One region of the Syntrophotalea acetylenivorans genome, then DNA from elsewhere that is predicted to be linked to it. Evidence: riboswitches for the same ligand, from Rfam matches in the RefSeq annotation. Region 1 holds a riboswitch; each other region holds the start of a gene.
The links. A riboswitch is a leader RNA that binds a small molecule or an ion and turns the genes downstream of it on or off. The one in region 1 is predicted to bind molybdenum cofactor.

Region 1 (4,904 bases):
TTGAGGTTCAGGGGCTCCCAGAGAACCGAATCGCGCGGTAGGGGTTGCGCTTGTCGAAAATGAAACGGGGGCAGCGCTTTGATCACCAGTTCATCGTTCTGCAACATGGCCAGGCCAAGCAAATCACAGGGCAAAGCTTCTGGCAACAACTGCTGGGCTTCGTTGAACATGTCTTCAACAGACATTTCCAGATGTAGGGCCCGGGTCAGGCGGTGCAGAATTTCGAGGCGGACATTTTGCCGGCGAATCTTTTCCTGACGCTTCTTCAGCTCGGCGTAATAGCTCAACTTGGACGCATTGACGCCGGTCAGGTCGGCTATTAGCTTATTTTTTCCGTCAGGCTTTTGGCTCACTATTGAGACCTCTGTCCAGGGCAGGAAAACTCATCTGTGGTTTTAAGCGACTTGCTTCAATCGCTAAAGGGCTTTGCGGAACAGTTCGGCAATATCTTTCGGAGTGGCCATGCGAGGGTTGGTGGCAATGCATTCGTCTTGCATGACATTGTCGGTCAGACGTTGAAGCTGGTCTTCAGAGAGCCCTAAGTCGGACAGGGATTGCTTCAAGCCAATATCCGCTACAAGTTTTTTAACCGCTTCAATAGCGTGCTCAGCAGCCGGCAATGGATCCGTTGAGCTGAGTCCCGCCATCGCCTGGGCGATCTGTTGAAATCGTTGGCGGCAGTCCGGTAGATTGAACTGCATAACATGGGGTAACAGGATAGCGTTGGCTTCGCCATGGTGAGTATCCATCAGACCGCCGACCTGGTGGGTCATGGCGTGGCCGGCGCCGAGTATGGCATTGGAAAAGGCAATGCCGGCATTAAGGCTCGCGAGGGCCATATTGGTATTGGCCTGCAGGTCGCTGCGGTCCGTTACGGCCTGGCGCAGGTTGCCGAACACCAAACGGACTGCTTTTAACGCATGCAGATCGGTCAAAGGGGTGGCGGCCAGGGAAACGTAGGCTTCGATCGCATGGGCCAGGGTATCGATACCTGTAGTAGCTGCCAGACGTGGATTAACCGTGGACAGCAAATTCGGATCGATCAGGGCAATATCAGGAATAAGGGACCGTGAGACAAAAGACATCTTCAGTCGGCGCTCGGTATTTACGATGCGAGCGAACTGGGTAACCTCGGTGCCGGTGCCGGCAGTGGTAGGAACGATGATCACGGGAGGCAGAGGCTGGTGAATCTTGTTGATGCCTTCATAGTCGGTCAGTTGACCGCCATTAGTGGCTAACATGGCTATGACTTTGGCCATGTCGGCGCAACTTCCGCCACCAACTCCGATGACGGCATCGCATTTAGCGGCTCGGTATCGTTCCAGGGCCACCTCAACTTCCGTGTCCTTGGGATTTGAGCTTAGCGCAGAAAAAATTTCGAATTCGACTCCCGCTGCGGCGAGGTATTCAGTTGCTTTGTCGATCCAACCGGTTTCCAGCAAACCGCTGTCGGTCACCACAAGGGCCCTGAAGGCACCGCTGCCTGCAGCGCTCTCGCCGAGATGTTGCAGGGCTCCCGGACCGAAGATGACTTCCGGAATGACAAATTTACTGATATTCATGGTTTGACCGCCGAGAAATGAGGTTTTTCCGCCCGTAATCTATTCTTTGACACAGCATCTGCTTCAAAGACTTAGCATAGATTATTAAAATACTATGGGTGAAGCTCGGCAGTCAATGTGAATTAATGCGGTATACCGCATAGTTCGCGTGATTGCGACGGTTAACGAGAACCTCAGTACTCAAGCATATCGGCGTAGCGGCTAAGTAAGTGGATGTTTACCTGGTCGCCGGCTTGAAAATGATCGCGATCTTCGGGCAGCAGCGCAAGGGCATCGGCCTGGACCATGGTCTTAAGAATGCCGGTGTTCTGATCGCCGGAGCAGCTAGCCAGATACTTGCCGTCTCTTACTTCAATGCTGACTCGCTGAAAATTGAGAACGCCGAGGCGTTTCTTGGTCAAGTCCGTCAGCAGTGTGGCTTCGATCAGGGGTTTGATGACTCGGCTGTGGCCCATCATTTTAAGCAGGGCGGGTCTGACCAGTTCTTCAAAGGTGACCATGGTCGATACGGGGTTGCCGGGCAGGCAGAAGATCGGCGTCTTGTCGAGGCGGGCAAAAGTGGTTGGTCGGCCCGGTTTGATTCCCACGCGGCAAAAGAGGGTTTCCGCACCAAGTTCGTCGAGTACGGTGCGGACAAAGTCGCGGTCGCCGGTCGATACACCTGCAGAGGTAATCAAGGCGTCGGCCTTGAGTCCTTCAAGCATCTTTTCCCGAGTTGCTTCGCGGGTGTCGCGGGCGATGCCAAGGATGGTCGGTTCGGCGCCGATTTCCCGCAGGGCTGTGGCCAGGGCCAAGGTGTTACTGTTAATGATTTTGTCTTCGGTCAGCGGATCTCCTGGTTCGATCAATTCATCCCCGGTCGCCAGGATGGCTACCCTGACCGGCCGATAAACCGAGACAAAGATCTTGCCAAAGGAGGCGAGCATACCGACCTCCGCTGGCCTTAGAATCGTGCCGGTGGGTACGATCACTTCTCCGCGCTGAACGTCTTCTCCTTTGTGGCGAATGTGAGATCCAGCTTTGACCGGCTTGGGGAAGTGAACGCCACCCTCGGTCTCTTCAGTATCTTCCACGGGCACAATGGCATCCGCTCCCTCCGGAAGGGGGGCGCCGGTCATGATCTTGACCACGGTGCCGGGTTCCATCGGGGACCCGAGGGAGCCGCCGGCAGGGATAAAACCGCTAACGGGAAGAGTGGTTGGTTCCTGGCAGTCGGCTGCACGCACGGCATATCCGTCCATGGCCGAGTTGGTCCAGCGGGGCATGTCCCACAGGGCCGTGATGTCTTCGGCGAGAACACGACCGCCGGCATCGAGAATGGACGCCCGCTCAAGGCCCATCAGGGGGACTTGGTTAAGAATGGTGGCACGGGCTTCTTCAAAGCTGGGCATAGAAACTTCCTTCCTAAATGCTTTGCTGGTAGCTGATTTCGGCACTCTGTAGAGATGCCTTGATATATGAAAACGAATATTTGTGAAGATTTAAATCTCAAAGGGCGCTGGCAGTTCTGCGCGGTACCCTGCTGCTGAGAATAAAGAGATATTACAATTTTATTCTGGCACTCACTTGCAGTACGAGAGACCTGCGATATAACTGTGTCCAGGCTTCAGCTTAGTTTTTAAACTGTAAGAAGAGCAATAGAACAACGTTTAACTTTCCCATGCGTTTTCGATCTTTAAGTTACGTGTCCGGAATTGAAAAGAGGTTCTTGTCCTTTCGGAAAGAACCTCCGGTGCGTCGAAACACAAGGTGCGGCGCAGAAGGACTCTCCTTTCCAAAGCGGGAGGTCGCACCGTTTCCAGCAAGACCCGTAGGCCTCTGACCTTGGAGTAGATATCTTTAGGTCGGTCGGCTCGGAGATCGATTAGATTGTATGTCAATGCGCAGCCCCGGATTCGCTCTTGAGAAAGGTCTTGAGATGACTTCCGGGGTTGATGTCAGTTTAAAATCCGGTTTGCGAAAGCCTTTCTGTGAGCGCTTTGCTGCAAAATTGTATGCGACGCTAGAAATTACACCAATGGTAGGGCTTTTTCAACAGAAAAGAGTGTTTGCGTGACCTCCGGGGGCGGGGTTTGAAGCGGACCCGGCGAGGACATGGTGCATAATGTAACACCCGCAAGAGACCCATAATGGAACACTTTGACACGTAATGTTTGCCCGGGTTGTTGTTTTATTGTTCGTTGGGCGTAATGGCGGTGCTTTTTGCTCCCCTGGGAGGAGGGTCTTGGTCGAGAAAATTAAACAGCGATTTGTTTTTCTCTTCAGGGGTTGCCAGCAAGGGCGCTGATGTTTGGCCGATTTGGAGGCTCTTTCAGGGAGGTTATGGGTCGGCGTTTGATCCCTTAATTGTTGCATTAATGGAGCGCTGGCATCCTAATTGCTCTATGTTTTGGCTCCGACGTTATGGCATCTTTAAACAGTGTTTTGTTTTTTTGATGAATAGTCTTGACAAAAGATGTTTATGTGCCAAAATCAATTTCAGTAAACAGAAAGGAAGGGGGGTGAAGGCGTAACACTTTAGAATTCTTTTGGTGGTAGAAGGCTTTATAATTGTGCAAGCTCTTTCAACAAACAAAATCTTGAGGAGGATTTACCATGCCTGTTGTTAATCTCGCTGACACTACTTACGGCTTCTTCATTCCTAGCGTAACTCTGATGGGTGTTGGCTCTGCTAACGAAGTTGGCGCTAAAGCTGCCGAGCTGGGCGCAAAAAAATGCATGATCGTTACCGATGCTGGCCTGAACAAGATGGGCGTGGCTGCTAAGATTCAAGATAACATCAAGGCTGCTGGTGTTGATTGCATTATCTATGATGGTGCTGAGCCTAACCCGACCGACAAAAACGTTCATGACGGCGTTAAGGTTTTCCAGGACAACGGCTGTGACTTCCTCGTTTCCTTGGGTGGCGGTTCTTCTCATGACTGTGGTAAGGGTATCGGCCTTGTTTGCGCCGGTGGCGGCCACATCCGCGACTACGAAGGTGTTAACCAGAGCTCCGTACCTTTGACTCCTCTGATCTCCATCAACACCACCGCGGGTACCGCTTCTGAAATGACCCGTTTCTGCATCATCACCAACACCGATACCCACGTTAAGATGGCTATCGTTGACTGGCGTGTAACTCCTCTCGTCGCCATTGATGATCCAGTACTGATGGTAGGTAAGCCTCCTGCGCTGACCGCCGCTACCGGTATGGACGCCTTGACTCACGCTGTTGAAGCTTACGTTTCGACTATCGCTACTCCGATCACCGACGCTTGCGCTGAAAAAGCTATCCGTCTGATCGCTCAGTGGTTGCGTCCCGCCGTTGCTCTGGGTGCTAACCTGGCCGCTCGCGATGCC
Region 2 (4,904 bases), 340 kb from region 1:
GGATTACGGCAGGCTCCGGGGACCGCGCCATGGGGCAATTCACCGTGCACCTGCTCCTGGGCGGTCACGTGCGCCTTGCCTCTGCCGGAACCTTTACCGGAAACCTTAGCGGGATTAAGCACAGTGAGGTGAGCCGCTACCTGCAGAGCGTAGGCGACTAACAGCACCACAAGCCCGCTGGAAAAAGCCCAGCGGGCCTTTTTACGAAGATCGAAAGAGCTGTCGAAATGAGTATGAAGATAGCCGCAATAGAGGCACCAGATGGCCGCCGATTGCAGATGCCGTTCGCCCCAGTGGAAAAGGCTGGCCCAGCCGAGATAACTCCAGACGGCGCCGACCACCTGGGCCAGGCTGTAAAGGATAAAGCCCCAGATAGCCAACTCATTGAACAGCAGATCATCATTGGGCTTGCGCAGCTGCCGCCAGGCGAACCAGCCGCTGGCCAGAAACAAAGCAACGGCCAGCACCTCCAGGCAAAAGAACATCGGCGACGACCAGGTAGCGGTAAAGGGACCGGGCGGTGGAATATTAACCGGCAAGGCCAGGGTCGTTGCTATGGTCAAAGTCGTCAGCCAACTCATAGAAGCAGCATCCTGCAATCGCCCGCGCATCAGGCAGATCAGCCCCACCAGGGCTAGAGCCCAGGGCAGAAAGAGGGCACCGTTGAACACCCCATCGAGAGAAAATATTCCCCAACTCCAGCAGCGACTGACTTGACTTGCCGTATGGCCGGCGAAACCGAGCCCCAGCAGCCAGCAGCTAAAGCGGTGGCGTTTCAGCAAATGAAAGAAAAGGCTGCCGGCATAGGTACCGGCAGCCACATTGAATAACACAGAGGAGGCAGTTGCAATGGTCATGCTTCAATCCCCTTGCGGAGGGAAAGTATAAGGCTGTCCTGGATTACTGCTTTCTGTCCAGGACAGCCCAAATCAAAGGATTAATAGGTGAGACTCAGACCGGCCAGAAAGGTACGTCCAGGCGTGAGGAATCCTTCTTCGTGATAAAACTTATCCGTGATATTACTAACTTCGACAAATACTTTCCCGTCCACGTCCCATTTGCGGCCAAGGTTCTGCTCGAGCCGGGCGTTGAGCAGAAAGAAATCCGGTCCCTGCTTCCAGTTGTCGTCATTGTCCTCAAAATACTGCCGTTGGGTGTAGGAGGCCTGGGTGCTTGCGGTCAAACCAAAACCAAAGCGGTAACGCAGGTCAAGATTCGCACGGTGACGGGGCCGTCCTTCCAGTTCACGACCGTTCCATTCGTCATCGGTTCTCTGTTCGGTTTCCAGATAAGTATAGTTGAATCCCATCCAGAAATTGTCGGTCACGTCCGCACCTAAAGTGGCCTCGATGCCTTGCGTGTGTGCCTGGCCAATGTTGGTATAATAACTTGCCCCTTTGGGCCCGACCTTATCGATCAAATCCTTGATATCGTTGTAGAAAAAAGCCACCGAACCGCTGACCCTGTCGTTGAAGATGTGAGTCACACCGATTTCATAGCTTTGAGTTTCCTGGGGGTCGAGATTGGGATTGCCACCGCTCACATCGCTAAACAACTGCTTGAGATGGGGGAAGCTGATCTTCTTGGCCATGGAGCCGTGCAGAGTGGTATTTTCCGACAGGGTCACCACCGCCCCGATCTGGGGATTGAAGGCATGGGCGCTGCCCGGCACCGGCTGATCATTGGCTTCGCGGGGATCAAAGTAGTCATAACTGGCACCTAGGGTCAAAGCCAGCCAGTCATTAGGTTTAATTTCGTCCTCGATGCCGAACGTATAGGTATCGGCACTGTATTCACCAACGTCTTCCCAAGGACCGCCACTCTTGGGGATTTCGCTCTGTTCGCAGTCATCGCGTACAAAGCTCAGGCCAACCTTGAGGAAGCTCAAAGGACCGAAATCCATAAATGTCTGCAGATCGCCACCGACTGTATAATTGTCGTAGGTGGAAGCAAGCCAGAAGTGCTTGTGGTCTGCAGTGAAGGTCAGATCTTCCTCAACCAAACTATCTTTATGGTCGACATAATAACCCCGGGCCTTGACCCGTAGCCAGTCGGTAAATTGTTTTTCCCCAACCAGGCTGACATGCCACTGCTCCCACTCATTGAAGCGCCAACTGCGATTGGGCACACCCTTGGGGTTGTTGTGATAGTCGAAGGTCAGATAGAGGCTGGTATCTTGATCCGGCTGCCAGCCGAGCTTGGCATTGATAGTGCGCTTCATATATTCGCTACCGTCGCGCTTACCGCCGTCCTCCACAAACGGGTTTCCATCAACAGTGTGTTCCCCGATAAACATCGGATCGCTGTCAAAGTCATTGGACAGGCGATAACCGTCGGACTGGCGAAAACTCGTGGTCAGCCAATAGCTAAACTTGCCGAGAGTCGCACCTGTATTGAAGATGTAATTTTGAGTGGCGTAGTTACCCCAGGAAGCAATAACCTCGGCTGTAGGCTTGGCCCCGGCCGTCTTGGTTACAATATTGATAACCCCGCCAAAAGTATTGGCGCCGTAAAGGACCGAAGAGGCCCCCTTGGTCACCGTGATCTTGGCGACTGCATCGACCGGAAGCTGGGACAAATCCAGTTCGCGGTAATACTGCTCATACAGAGGCACACCGTCGATCAACACCTTCAAATCGCTCTGCTCGAAGCCACGTACGCTGACGTAACTCTGGCCTTTGCCGCCGACTGCTACATTGACACCGGGCAACAGCTCCAGAGCCTCGGCTACAGTCTGGGCTCCTCGCTGTTTGATATCCTCAGCGGTCACCTCGGTAACGGTGGTAGCCAGATTGACCACCTGCTGTTCGCCGGTAACAATAACCTCACCGAGCGAAAACACCTCGCTGTCCGCTGCAAAACCGGGCATTGCCGGCAGCATTGCCAACAGGCACATCCAGACCAGCGGTCTAAACAACCTTGCACTCATAATAAATCCTCCTGAAAATGTCCCATCGTTTTCAATACACCCAAATTCCATAAAAAAATGCGCTGACGGGTCTCCCCGCCAGCGCACCATATACCTTGGAATACGCGTTCGCAGGTCGACTCCTTTCCAAATACGGGAGGCGCCACCGTTTCCGGGGGCACCCATCGTTCAAGGTGGCTTAGCTATGGCCTTAGCCGGCCTTGAATCGGAGTGGACTTTATGTTAACGGGCTAAAAAACCCTCTTTCATTAAACTTCAAGCTCTCGTTGTATAGCAAAGGGAATAGCGATTGGCAAGTAAAAATGTTGGGATTTGTCAATTTTGTGACAATCGAACGGTTTGGCGCGGTTGTTATATAATTGGAATACGCAGACTGAACTGATGGGGACAGACCATTGACCACAAACGGGGAGGAACGAATGAAGAGAACCATCGCTCACCTGATAATCCTGTTGCTGGGCATGCTATTGCTAACCGTGGGTTGTCAATCGACGCGACCAACCACCAGGCAGCTGCTGCAAGAGGATTATATGCACATGACGGATGCCGAACTGCTTATCTACTACCAACAATTGGTTGAAGGGGTTGAAGAACCACGCTCAGGCGGTGGCGGTTTCGGTTTTGGACTGGGAGTCGGGATCGGCGTAGGCAGCAGTAGCTCGGTGGGCCTTGGAGCCAGCAAGGGGCCGGAGCGGGAATATACAACGGAAGCCCTGCAGCAACGCCGCGACCAGGTTCGCCTGGAACTGGCCCGTCGCGGCCTGGAGCCAACTACTTTATACTGAATTTCTGCAATATTTCGTCCGGGGCCTGGTCGTACCGGGAGAACTCCATGCTGAAAGTACCGCGTCCCTGCGTGGCACTGCGCAGTTCGGTCATATAATCGAACATCTCTGTCAGGGGCACCTGGGCCTGGATGACCTCCATCTCCCCGCGGCTCTCCATACCATCGATGCGACCACGCTTCTGCTGCAGGGAACCGAGGACCTTGCCGGCGCTTTCCCTTGGTACCATCAGTTCCAAGGCCATGATCGGCTCAAGCAGGGTCGGTTGCCCCTGGCGGGCGGCCACTGCCAGCCCCCGCTGGGCGGCTGCCAACAGGCCGGCTTCGGTGGTGGTACTTGCCTCGTAAGGTGCTTCGGCCACCTCAATCCGCAGATCGGTCAGGGGATAGCCCGCCTGAACCCCGGCGGCGCAACCCTGCTCCAGGCTGGCCTCCAAAGCCTGCCGCCACTCCAGGGGCAAGCCGTGCTCTTCTTCTTGCGGCAGAACCACTATCAGGCCTTCTCCCCTGGCAAGCGGCTCCAGACGCAATAGAACTTCGCCGCTTTGTAATTTTCCCTCGGCTTCACGATGAAAAACTTCCCGATGCTCCACAACCTTGCACAGGGTCTCCCGGTAAACAACCTGGGGACGGCCGGTAATGACCTCGACCCCAAACTCCCGGGATAGACGCTGGGTCAGGATATCCAGGTGCAACTGGCCCATGCCGGCCAGAATGAGCTGACCGGTTCCTGCATCCTCCCGAACACGAAAGGTCGGGTCTTCCCATTGAAGTTTTTCCAAAGCGGGCAACAACTTCTCCCGGTCATCGATGCGCTTGGGTTCCACCGCCAGGGAGACAACAGGCTCAGGGACGCTCAAGCCTTCCAGCACCAGCGGTTCCTGTTCAGCACTCAACGTGTCCCCGGTCAAAACATCTTTGAGCCCTACGGCAGAGGCAATATCGCCGGCCCTCGCCGCCTCGATTCGCTCCCGCTTATGCGCATGCATGCGAAACAGGCGGGCTATCTTCTCCTTCTGCCCACGAGCGCCGTTGAACAGCTCTTGTCCGGCATGCACGGTGCCGGAATAAACCCGCAGATAAGTCAGCTTACGCCCGGCATCGGAAAACACTTTAAAGGCCAGAGCGCAGAGGGGCCCGTCAGGGTCACAACTTAAAAACCGCTCTTGCAGGCCGTCCCCTTCCACCAGA
Region 3 (4,904 bases), 140 kb from region 1:
GGCTGCAAAAACATCACGCAAACCTTGTCGACAAACTTAAAAACGCCCCTTCCTCCCTGCAACTGGCGGATTGGGCGGAACTGGGCAACGCTCTACAAACACTTCTGGCCGAATACGCAGGACTGTCGCCCGCAACCAGCGGTGGCAGCCACAGTTCATTTTTGTCTCAGATGACCGGCAGGCTCTCCAACAACGAAATACGGCAGGCGGAAGCCATACTCAAGGGCATTGAACATCTGTTGGCATCCGAACACCCCGACGCTGAACAGCGTCGCAATCTGCTGGCACAGGCAGAGAACCTGCTCACCGACCTGGCAAAGAGAAGGCCCGAGCGGCAACCGGAGACGGAGGTCCTTTAACATCCATGCCGGATCTTGAACTGGAATATCCTTTAGCCTTGCTGGCCTTGTTACTCCTGCCCCTGATCGTGTGGCTGCGACAGCGCACTCGCAGCAGGACGCCCTTTCCGTCCGTCGGGGTTCACCTGCGGGGACTGCAACCCACCTGGTGGAAAAGACATTATGACAACATTATTTTTTCGGCGGTATTTATCAGCCTCATTCTGGCCTTGGTCAATCCGGGCTATGCCCGCCGTAGCGTAGAAGAGTACATCGAATCGAAATGGATCATCCTGACCCTTGACCTGTCGGGTTCTATGAGAAGGCAGATCGATCGTTTTTCCCGGCTGACCGTCGGCGACATTGCCCTCGATGGCCTCGAATCCTTTGTCGATCTGCGCCGGGAAGGGGACTATATCGGCCTGGTGGCTTTTTCCAGTTTTGCCCGACTTCTGGCGCCATTGACTTCAGATCGGGCACTGTTAAAAAGAAAGTTGGACCTGGTCCGCAGCCAAAATCGATCGCGAATCTATCGGGAGCTGGGAGCCGGCGGCGGCACCAATGCCTCGGAGGCGGTCTGGCTGGCCTTGTCCGTGTTCTTCTCCATGTTGCCGGAAGACCGGCGTTTGACCACCGAAGAGATTGCCGGTTTACGCCAGTTCCTCCTCGGTGAACCCGGTACCCTGCTCGATATTCCGCTCAAACTGCGACGCAGCGGCCTGGGCGCCGGCATGGCGGTTATTCTCTTTACCGATGGTCGCATCGAACCCCGTTTGCGGGCTCATGTGCGGCGCGGTCAATTACCGAACCTGGTGAATGTCATAACCTTGATGAAAGCCCTTGATATGCGCTTTTACATTATTGCCATAGGCGGTCAGGTCGATGAAACCGTTGCAAAAGCGATGGACCCAGTCGCCGACCAACCTCCTGTTGGAAAGATTTTCCCATTGGCCAGAGGCCTTGATCGGGAACAGATCCAGCAAGTTTACCGCGAAATTGACGCCTTAGAGGCGAATCGAAATCTGATCCGCGCTACGATCCGACCCCGCTGGACCCGTCCCTGGTTTATCACCGCGGCACTGGGACTTATATTCCTTGGCATGGGGCTTCGTACCCTGCCGGGATACCGGAAACCTTAATTTCTGAAGCGAGCCATATACCTTTCGGCTTTTTTACGCAAAGGAACCAAAGCATGTTTCGCAACATCACTAAATACCGAAGGCATCTCGCCCTGATTTTGTCGGCAAGCGGCTTATGCCTGTTGGTAACCGGAGTTTTCCTCTGGCAGCAAGCAGTACGGCAACAACAGGGAACGGATGATCTTAACAATCGGATTGAGACCATCAACCGGACGGGAGCTGGAAGCGCCAATACACAGCAATTGAAAACCCTTGCCGAGAATGCCGGCCGACAAGGTCGTTTTTTACCGGAGGTTGAATACGCCCTGCTTCACGATCAGTGGCGGCAAGCGGTGGTCTTCTTTGAAGGGCTTAAAAACATCCTGGCTAACCCTTATCTTGCTGCCAGCGCCAGTAGTTCCGCCTCCAACTTTCACACTCGCCTGCTGCAACTGAGAGACGCCGTCACCGAAAGCTTGACCAACAATCCAAAACTTCCCATTGAATGGCAATGGAAACTTCATAATCTCAAAGGCAACACCGCCGTTTTGCTGGCGTATAGTGTCCTCTACCATGAAAAAGACGGCCGCAAGGCGGCAAAATTCCTCAGCGACGCTTTAATCGATTATAAAACCGCTATTCAACAGGTAGACAAGGTGAGTCTGTCCTCTCTCGAAAGAGCCCTGCCTCGCTGGAACCTGGAACTGATCATCGCCGTCGGCGAATACCGGCGTCTCGGCCTGACTGAGATTCCCCCTGCGGACATGACCCGGATACAGGAGCAATTACAAACCTACATCCCCGAGGCACCGGGATTCTCACCGGGCGTGCCGGCCGAAACCCGCGTCGAAAAATAGGCGAAAACCATGCAATTTTCACAACCATGGGTCCTGTGGTTGCTCATTCTATTGCCGATCGGTCTTTATTGGCTGACAGCCAATGAACGCTTTGTTCGCCGTGTGCAACGGGCTTTTTCCAACCAGGCCTCCACCACTAATCAGCGGCGGGCTGGCGTTCGCATAATTACCGCAATACTAGCCTTGCTGACCCTGATCATTGCTCTGAGCGGGCCCCATTTCTGGGCGATGCTAAAAGACGACCCACGCCGGCATCTAAAATTGGCCATCGGAATCGATGTCAGCAAATCGATGTTGGCCGAGGATGTAATCAATAAAGAAATCTCGTCAGCTAATTCTACGGAGATCGTCAACCGGCTGAATTCGGCCAGTTTGTTGGCCCTGCGCCTGTTTGAAGAGTTGGACGGCGAACAGGCCGGCTTGTTCTTTTTTGCCCGCAACGGCATCGAAGTCGTGGCACCGACCAGGGACCAGGGTTTTTTGCGGTATATGGTGAAACATACCCGCCTGGGTGAACTGACGGAATCTGGCAGCGACCTGAAAATGGCCATGACAACAGGAGCCGGGCTCCTTGGGGACCACATAAACAAAACCGCTGGCGCCATTGTATTAATTTCGGATGGGGAAGATACGGAGAACAGCCCGGACGAGCTGATTACTCAAGCCGAAGAAATGAATCGTAACAGGGTGCCGGTTTATACCGTCGGAGTAGGCCAGGCCGAGAAAGTATACATCCCTATTCGTCGGCCCGGTACAACACGCATTGAAGGTTTCTATACCGACCCAGCCGGCCACCCTCTGCGGACGCGTTTGCAAGCTTCCAATCTGCGCTCTATTTCAACAGCCAGCGGAGGAGCCTATTTCTCCCTAGGTGATACGGAACCACGGATATTAGCCCGCGAACTGCTCTCACTTATCCCCGAATCGACCGAATTGGCAACGGATGTGCCCCGCAGCCGCAGACTGCGAGACTGGACCCCATTTCTGGTGGTTGTCGGGCTGGTTCTCTACATTGCCAATCGTCTTCTTTGACCCCCTTTTGTTCCATTTTGGAACACAAGAAAACATTGCTTAATGCTAACCATCTACGCTCAACCTTGAACCCTTTTGAAGCAACCCTTTAATTTCAAAAGAAGTTTTGCGACCACAAGGCGCACAGCAAGACTTCTCGCAATAATGGCGCGATTCTTGTTAGTTAAAAGAGCAGTAACTATGGGTATTGAACTTTTAAACGATCTTTGATATAACGCAGTTCTACAATTTCAAAATGCGCTTTTACAGGCGCGTTGCACTTGCACTCTCAATCTCCGAGCATGACAACCTACGAGGAAGGTCCTTATGGTTGCCAAGCCGACGGGTTCCGTTGGAAACAACGGTGCCTCCCACCTTTGGAAAGGAGATTTTTCCCGGAACCGTTCCAAAAGCAACACTTGGGAGGAAAAGAAGATCATGAACAGAATTTTCCGCGTAAACATGAAGGACCTCACCTGCAAGATCGAAGAAGTCCCTGAAGCTTGGGCCGGCCTCGGCGGCCGTGGCCTGACTTCCACGATCGTTGCAGCTGAAGTACCCCCCACCTGCCACCCTCTCGGTCCTAACAACAAGCTGGTTTTCGCTCCCGGCCTTCTGACCGGCACCCCGGCAGCTCAGTCCGGTCGTATGTCTGCAGGCGCCAAGAGCCCTCTGACCGGCGGCATCAAAGAGTCCAACGCCGGCGGCACCAGCGCTCAGCAGTTCGCTAAGCTCGGCATCAAAGCCATGATCATCGAAGATCAGCCTGAAGCCGGCAAGTGGTATGAACTGCACGTCAACAACGACGGCGTTACCTTCCACGACGCTTCTGCCCTCAAAGGCATGCAGAACTTCGACGTCATCGACGCCATGGAAGCCAAGTACAATCCGAAAATCGGCGTTTGCTCCATCGGTATCCCCGGCGAAGAGCGCCTGATGGCTGCTAACATCTCCGTCAAAGACCCTGATCACAAGATCCGTAGCCACGGCCGTGGCGGCCTCGGCGCCGTTATGGGCTCCAAGAACATCAAGGTCATCACCATCGACGATTCCGAAGGCAAGAAAGTTGAAATCGCCGACAAGGACAAGTTCCGCGCTGCTGCCAAGGTTTTCGCCAAGGCCATGCTCGACCACCCGGTTACCGGCGAAGGTCTGCCCATCTACGGCACCAACGTTCTGATCAACATTCTGAACGAAGCCGGTGGTCTGCCCACCAAGAACTTCTTGTACGGTTCCTGCGAGCACCACGACAAGGTTTCCGGTGAAACCATGCACGACGTGATCGCCAGCCGCCCCAACGGCCACACCAAGCACGGTTGCCACGCCGGTTGCATCATCCAGTGCTCCCAGGTTTACACTGACGATAAAGGCGAGTACATCACCTCCGGTTTCGAATACGAGACCGTTTGGGGCCTGGGCATCAACTGCATGATTGAAAGCCTCGACGATTGCGCCCGTATCGACAACGCCATGGACAACATCGGCATCGACTCCATCGAAGGGGCCGTACTGATCGCTGTCGCCATGGAAGCCGGCGTTATTCCCTGGGGTGACGGCAAAGAAACCCTGCGCGTGATGAA

Region 2: linked by a shared signal. The riboswitch ahead of A7E78_RS09355 (TonB-dependent receptor) and the one ahead of A7E78_RS10950 (molybdopterin molybdotransferase MoeA) in region 1 are both predicted to bind molybdenum cofactor.
Region 3: linked by a shared signal. The riboswitch ahead of A7E78_RS11555 (aldehyde ferredoxin oxidoreductase family protein) and the one ahead of A7E78_RS10950 (molybdopterin molybdotransferase MoeA) in region 1 are both predicted to bind molybdenum cofactor.

What each region holds. Positions count from the first base shown of each region.
Region 1 covers NZ_CP015519.1:2,380,277-2,385,180, forward strand. Annotated here, with positions in the region: gene A7E78_RS10940 (GAF domain-containing sensor histidine kinase) at 1-353, opposite strand, end outside; gene A7E78_RS10945 (iron-containing alcohol dehydrogenase) at 417-1,562, opposite strand; gene A7E78_RS10950 (molybdopterin molybdotransferase MoeA) at 1,736-2,953, opposite strand; molybdenum cofactor riboswitch at 3,314-3,433, opposite strand; gene A7E78_RS10960 (iron-containing alcohol dehydrogenase) at 4,158-4,904, shown strand, end outside.
Region 2 covers NZ_CP015519.1:2,044,124-2,049,027, forward strand. Annotated here, with positions in the region: gene A7E78_RS09350 (cytochrome C assembly family protein) at 1-857, opposite strand, end outside; gene A7E78_RS09355 (TonB-dependent receptor) at 938-2,929, opposite strand; molybdenum cofactor riboswitch at 3,033-3,152, opposite strand; gene A7E78_RS09360 (hypothetical protein) at 3,349-3,714, shown strand; gene fusA (elongation factor G) at 3,701-4,904, opposite strand, start outside.
Region 3 covers NZ_CP015519.1:2,515,573-2,520,476, reverse strand. Annotated here, with positions in the region: gene A7E78_RS11575 (hypothetical protein) at 1-359, shown strand, start outside; gene A7E78_RS11570 (vWA domain-containing protein) at 365-1,477, shown strand; gene A7E78_RS11565 (hypothetical protein) at 1,531-2,313, shown strand; gene A7E78_RS11560 (vWA domain-containing protein) at 2,323-3,345, shown strand; molybdenum cofactor riboswitch at 3,607-3,728, shown strand; gene A7E78_RS11555 (aldehyde ferredoxin oxidoreductase family protein) at 3,763-4,904, shown strand, end outside.